3 regions of the Lysinibacillus sp. DFXJR4 genome follow, and region 3 is predicted to be linked to each of the others. Evidence: riboswitches for the same ligand, from Rfam matches in the RefSeq annotation. Region 3 holds a riboswitch; each other region holds the start of a gene.

Evidence for each region. Region 3 has a riboswitch for S-adenosylmethionine ahead of AC2CGN_RS21600 (bifunctional homocysteine S-methyltransferase/methylenetetrahydrofolate reductase). Riboswitches for the same ligand answer to the same signal wherever they lie in the genome.
Region 1: linked by a shared signal. The riboswitch ahead of AC2CGN_RS11965 (MetQ/NlpA family ABC transporter substrate-binding protein) and the one ahead of AC2CGN_RS21600 (bifunctional homocysteine S-methyltransferase/methylenetetrahydrofolate reductase) in region 3 are both predicted to bind S-adenosylmethionine.
Region 2: linked by a shared signal. The riboswitch ahead of AC2CGN_RS12335 (O-acetylhomoserine aminocarboxypropyltransferase/cysteine synthase family protein) and the one ahead of AC2CGN_RS21600 (bifunctional homocysteine S-methyltransferase/methylenetetrahydrofolate reductase) in region 3 are both predicted to bind S-adenosylmethionine.

Annotation. Positions count from the first base shown of each region.
Region 1 covers NZ_JBXUNW010000004.1:111,698-113,951, reverse strand. The annotation lists gene AC2CGN_RS11970 (methionine ABC transporter ATP-binding protein) at 1-281, opposite strand, end outside; gene AC2CGN_RS11965 (MetQ/NlpA family ABC transporter substrate-binding protein) at 479-1,312, opposite strand; SAM riboswitch class I at 1,401-1,505, opposite strand; gene AC2CGN_RS11960 (PPC domain-containing DNA-binding protein) at 1,664-2,167, shown strand; gene AC2CGN_RS11955 (aminotransferase class I/II-fold pyridoxal phosphate-dependent enzyme) at 2,216-2,254, opposite strand, start outside.
Region 2 covers NZ_JBXUNW010000004.1:201,703-203,956, forward strand. The annotation lists gene AC2CGN_RS12335 (O-acetylhomoserine aminocarboxypropyltransferase/cysteine synthase family protein) at 49-1,350, opposite strand; SAM riboswitch class I at 1,467-1,580, opposite strand; gene AC2CGN_RS12340 (glycerol-3-phosphate acyltransferase) at 1,737-2,254, shown strand, end outside.
Region 3 covers NZ_JBXUNW010000017.1:39,369-41,622, reverse strand. The annotation lists gene AC2CGN_RS21605 (protoporphyrinogen oxidase) at 1-1,060, shown strand, start outside; SAM riboswitch class I at 1,186-1,285, shown strand; gene AC2CGN_RS21600 (bifunctional homocysteine S-methyltransferase/methylenetetrahydrofolate reductase) at 1,371-2,254, shown strand, end outside.

The DNA.
Region 1 (2,254 bases), on a different contig from region 3:
AAGAGATTAAAATGCTGGAAAATCATCCCGATTTTTTGACGGGTTTTACGAAGATCATTAAGGGAAAGGGAAGTAATATCCACATTGTTGATCCAGACTTTTCCTGTAGTTGGACGTTCCAATAGGTTAACACAGCGAATAAGTGTGCTTTTACCTGCACCACTATAGCCAATAACCCCATGAATTTCACCTTTTTTAACATGAAGGTTAATCCCATCAACTGCTCTGACAATACCTTTCTTTGTTTTAAATTCTTTAGATATATTTTCTAATCGAATCATCTGGATGTCTCCTTTCTAAAAAGCAAGAATCTGCTCGCTTTCCCAAAGGAGTCTCGCAGATTCTTATTTTATCCTGCTTAATGGGCTGGAAAATTCCCTCTTCAAGAACAAATAATGCTGATAAGGAATCTAACAGCGGTATAAGCCTGATTTAATCAGTGGAAGATGGGGAAAACCCTGTTTTATTTTTTGGCTACTTACCAGCTTGCAATTACAGAACCCTTAAATTCATCTTCAATAAATTTGCGTACTTCATCAGATTGATAAGCTTCAACAAATTTTTTAATCGTTGGATCATTCTCATTTTCAGCACGTACTACAATATAGTTTACATAAGGAGAGTCAGTAGATTCTAAAAGGATAGAATCTTTTTTAGGATTAATGCCAGCCTCCAGCGCAAAGTTTGTATTAATAGCTGCTACATCAACCTCACTAAGTTGTTTTGGAATTTGGGCAGCCTCTAACTCTATGAATTTTAAATTTTTCTTGTTTTCTTCAACATCTCGGATAGACGCTGTTAGCCCAGCACCTTCTTTTAATTTAATATAGCCAGCCTCTTGCAGAACAAATAATGCACGGGCACCGTTTGTCGGATCGTTTGGTAAACCAAATGTTGCTCCGTCTGGTATTTCATCAAAAGATTTATATTTTTCAGAGTAAACACCCATTGGATTCAGAATAGTTTTTCCAACTGGTACTAAGTCTGTATCGTGATCTTTATTAAAAGTATCTAAGAAAGGCTCGTGCTGATAGCTATTTGCATCAAGATCACCTTCAGCTAACGAGGTATTAGGTAAAACATAATCAGAGAAGGATTTAAGCTCTACTTCCAGGCCTTTTTCCTTTGCCACTTTTGCCGCAACCTCTGCAATTTGTTCATGTGGACCAGAAGTAACACCTACTACGATCTTATTTTCATCAATAGCCTTACCTTGGTCTTCTTTACTATCTTCTTTTGTACCGCAACCTACTAACGCTGCTGCTAATGTAAGACCTGCTAAGCCTAATAAAAATTTGTTTCGTTTCTTCATGAAAATGACCTCCAAAGTTTGTTTTATCGATTTTTAAAAATAAAAAAACTCTCTTATAAACTAAGAGAGGCTCATGAAAAAACGTCCTCTCTTATCTATCAAACGATGATCGTTTGCAGGATTTAGCACCTTCCTTTAAAAAGGAGGTTGCCGAGCTTCATAGGGCCAGTCCCTCAGCTACTCTTGATAAGAGATATATAGTATTTTTATAAATCCGATAGAACTAATATAAATTATAGGTTATTATTAGTCAATAAATATTTTGATTTTTTATTGTATTTAGTGGGTATTTATTGTCCACTAAATCAAGATAAAGCCACAGAAAATAAAGTAGCAAAAAGAGGTGTAGAGATGTCTATAAGAGTAAATTATGGAGTTGGAGCATTTGGAAAAGTCATTAGTGCTCGTATTTTAATGGGGACTGATATGATCGAGGGAATAGAGGCTATCTGTCAAGAGAACGATATTGAGTCAGCTACCATTGTTAGTTGTATTGGTAGTTTGCAAAATAGTAGTTTTGTTTATTTAGTACCAGATGAGATCTCTAAAATCAATGTCCGTTTCAGTGAAGTGATAAAAAAAGAGGGACCACTTGAATTTATTCAAGGTGCTGGTGTTGTGTGTAAACGTGATGGAGAATATGAGACGCATCTTCATGGATCAATGAGTGATCAATGGGGTCAAGTATCAGGAGGACATTTGATAAAGGGCGGAAATATTGTGATTACGGCCGATATCGTTTTGGCAGAGGTACAGGACGTTCAGCATATACGCAAATTTGATGATGAAACAGGACATATTCAATTTTATCCCTTAGAAAAAGACTTACAGAGTCCAAGAAAGATTGAGAAATGAAAAAACTGTTCTATGGCATTGCTGTAGAACAGTTTTTATTGAATTTGTTTATATAAATAAATTTAATTGTTCGATTCGATTTATAGC
Region 2 (2,254 bases), on a different contig from region 3:
GCTTATCGAATGAGAAAATACGTAAACGCCACAACATTAGCCTATGTTTTATGCTTCAACCTTTTGTTGTGAAGCTGTTACTTGCTCAATAGCTTGTTCTAAATCTGCAATAATATCCTCTACTGCCTCTAAACCGATTGATAAGCGAATGAGCGACTCGGTTACACCAGTTTGAATTAGCTCTTCAGCTGATAGTTGCTGATGTGTAGTAGAAGCTGGGTGAATTATTAATGATTTAGCATCCCCTACATTAGCTACATGGGAGAATAATTTCACACTATCTATTAATTTACGCCCTGCTTCACGTCCACCTTTAATGCCAAATGTAAGCACAGAACCGAAGCCATTTCTTAAATATTTTTTAGCCAAATCATGTGTAGGGAAATCTTCTAAGCCATTATAATTTACATATTCCACAGATGGGTGGTTTTGTAAATATTCGGCTACTGCTAAAGCATTTTCATTATGTTTAGGGATACGCAAATGAAGCGTTTCTAAACCTTGTAAAAAATTAAAGGCTGCATCAGCACTTAATGTTGGTCCAAAGTCACGTAGTAATTGCACACGCAGTTTTGTAGCAAATGCAGCCGCTGCTGTGTCAATGCCATATCGTAAACCGTGATAGGAAGCATCTGGCTCAGTAAATCCTGGGAAACGACCACGAGTCCAATCAAATTTCCCTGCATCAACTACAACGCCACCTAAAGTAGTTCCATGTCCACCAATCCATTTTGTTGCGGAGTGAACGACAATATCGGCACCGAAATCAATTGGTGTAGAGCCATAAGGTGAAGCAAAAGTGCTATCAATAATTAATGGTAAGCCGCTTTCATGTGCAATGTTAGCCACTGCTTCAATGTCTAGTACTTTTAAACTTGGGTTACCGTAAATTTCAGCGAATACCGCTTTTGTTTTATCAGTGATGGCTGCTTTGAAATTCTCAGGATTTGTTTCATCTACGAAAATCGTTTTAATACCATAGTTTGGTAGTGTATTGGCAAATAAGTTATAGGTACCACCATATAAAGAGCTAGCGGCAACAATTTCATCCCCTGCTCCTGCAAGATTTAAAATTGAAAATGCGATAGCTGCTGCACCAGATGAAAGTGCCACTGCTGCTGTACCGCCTTCTAATAAAGCGACGCGTTTTTCAAAAACATCTACAGTTGGGTTCGTAATACGTGTGTAAATATTGCCAGCTTCCTCTAGGGCAAAAAGACGTTGCGCATGAGCAGTGTCTTTAAAAACAAAAGCCGTTGAGCGATATACAGGTACGGTGCGAGATCCTGTTACTGGGTCTGGCTCTTGGCCACCATGTAACAGCAATGTTTCTGGTTTAAAATTTGTCATTTTGTACCTCCAAATGGTTATTTTTTTACGATGGTACCGGAGATGAGGAGGATTTTTTAGTAGAAAACAAAAACCCCCTTCAGCTAAGAAGAGGGTTGCAGTTGCAAGTTTTCCTCCCCTTATCTGCCAGATCCAAGTAAGAATCTGTAGGAATTAGCACCTTAGCAAGTTCGTCACTTACTGGTTGCCGGGCATCATAGGGCCTATCCCTCCGCCGCTCTTGATAAGAGTATTGAGATTCAATTTCCATCGTTGTTACACAGTATAAACATAGACATTTTTTCTGTCAACACTAAAATTTTATTTTTTCCGAAACTTCAGTCTGCTTCTTTACGTAATATGAACGCATACACTATTTTAATATTTATTTAGAAAGGAGGATTTTTGTGATTAAAACCATCATTTTATTTATTATTGTTGGTTATATTATTGGCTGTCTTCATGGCTCTAAAGTGGCACAGTTTTTATCTGGGGTAGATTTAAAAAAGACTGGCCATGGGAATGCAGGTGCATCCAATGCAACCCTTTCCCTTGGATGGAAATACGGAGTACTAGTAGCGCTTATTGATATTGGTAAAGGTGTATTAGCAATTATCGGTGCACATTTCTTTCTTGCAGATGCAGCACAATACACAGAGGTACAAGTTTGGCTCTTCACCTATCTCATAGCAGCTGGTGTCATTCTAGGTCATAATTTCCCATTCCATATGGGCTTTAACGGGGGTAAAGGTACAGCCTCCATCATAGGGATATTGCTTGCTGTTGATTGGAAAATTGGTTTATTTGCACTTATTTTATTTGTTATTTTATCTTTTGCAACGAACTATTTAATCGTTGGTGTTTTAGAGTTTTATCTTGTTTTTTGTACAGCAACTTTTTTATGGATTCCTGGGATGGGTCCAAC
Region 3 (2,254 bases):
TCCGATGAGCCTTCACTCCCTAGAAGAAAGCACACTTGTATCCGAAGAAGGTAAAAAAGAAGCGTTAAAGGATTTGACAATGCCAAATGTAGGCTTTACAAAAGACAGCTCAATTGGAGAATTTTTAACGTACTATTTAGGGGAGGAGCTTGTTCAAAACCAAATAGCACCAGTATTAGCAGGTGTGTATTCAGGAGATTTACATCAACTATCGATTGCCTCCACATTACCTTATTTAATTGATTATAAAAATGAGTACGGTAGTATTATTAAAGGTTTTGACGCAAATCGAGAACAATTTGTAAAAGCTGCTAATAAAAAATTTATTTCATTTAAAAATGGTTTATCGTCTTTAATTGATCGCCTTGAAGAAACGTTAACTGATGTAGAAATTTTAAAGGGAATTAGCACTACTAGTGTCAACAAGCAGGAAGATCACTACCAAATTACTTTAGCAAATGATACGATCATTGAAGCAGATCATGTAGTTTTAGCATTACCTAATGAAACTGTACAGCACTTATTACAGGATGCAACATTGAACCGTTATTTTGACCAATTCAATACTGCCTCCGCTATTACAATTTATTTAGGATTTGATGTACCCGATAGTAGATTACCAGCTGATGGAACAGGCTTTATTGTGTCTCATAATTCAGATGTAATCTGTAATGCATCGACATGGACAAGCCGTAAGTGGAAGCATACTTCAGCAAATGAGCAATTACTTGTTCGACTCTTCTATAAAAGCATTAACCCTGCGTATGAGAAGTTACGTAGGATGACAGATGAAGAATTAGCAGTTGTTGCCTTAGAGGATGTAAGAAAAAGCTTGGGGATTAAAGAAAAACCAAGTGTCGTGAATGTAAGTAGATGGATTGATCAAATGCCGAAATATGATTTAGCACATCGTGAGGCATTACAGGGCTTATTACGAGAGCTCGAAATAAACTATCCAAATTTATCTATTGCAGGCTGCTCTTATTTTGGTGTAGGTATAGGAGCTTGTATTCAAAACGGTAAAAAAATAGGGGATAATATTGCTGGAAAATTATCTTAATTGCAGAATATAAGACAAAAAATTATATTTTTCGTTTGAAATATCCTTTGTTACGTGAAATAGTCTTGACTCAAACGTTTGTTAACGTTATGATTCTTTTAATTATTTAAAAAATTCATACTAAATTCTTATCAAGAGAAGCTGAGGGACTGGCCCAATGACGCTTCAGCAACCAACTTTTTGTCAGGTGCTAAATCCAGAAGACCCTATGGTCGAAGATGAGAAGGAACAAAATTACGAAACGTAAAAGCCTTCTTTGTGTTAAAGAAGGCTTTTTTATTATAGAAAAATAGGAAGAGGGGCTAGTTTTATGGGATTGCTTGAAAAGTTAAAAACGCATGTTCTAACAGCAGATGGTGCAATTGGTACGGTATTATACGGCTATGGCTTGGAGTACTGTCATGAGGAAATGAATGTTCAAAGACCAGAATTAATTGAAAAGATTCATAGAGAGTATATAGGAGCTGGAGCCGATATTATTCAAACAAATACTTATGGAGCGAATGCCATAAAATTAGCACGTTACGGATTAGAATCGCGTGTTCAGCAGTTTAATGAAGCAGCTATGACGATTGCCAAGCGAGCAGCTGCAGATGGAGGTCAATTTGTTTTAGGGACTATTGGGGGGATTCGAGGCATTCGAAAAAGCGATGCAACATTAGAAGAAATTTTAGCGACTGTTGAAGAGCAAGCAACTGTGTTACTGGCTGGGAATCCAGACGGCCTTTTACTTGAAACTTATTATGATTTTGAAGAATTAACAGCAACATTAAAAATGCTTCGAGCCAAAACAAAGTTGCCAATTATTGCGCAGGTTTCAATGCATGAACCGGGAGTGCTGCAAAATGGTAAGAGTTTAAATAATGCCCTACATGAGCTCGAGGCACTCGGTGCTGATATTGTAGGTGTTAACTGTCGTTTAGGTCCATTCCATACGATTCAAGCATTTGAAGGTGTAGAGCTTCCTGAGAAGGCATTTATGTCAGCATATCCAAATGCATCTCTTCTAGATTTAGAAGACGGGCGTGTTGTTTATGAGTCAGAGACAGACTATTTTGGTCGAGCAGCTGTAGCACTTCGAGATCAAGGCGTCCGTTTAATAGGTGGGTGCTGTGGTACAACACCAAAGCATATTGCTGCAGCGAAAAAATACTTAGAGGAATTATCTCCAGTAGAAGAAAAATTAGCGAAGCC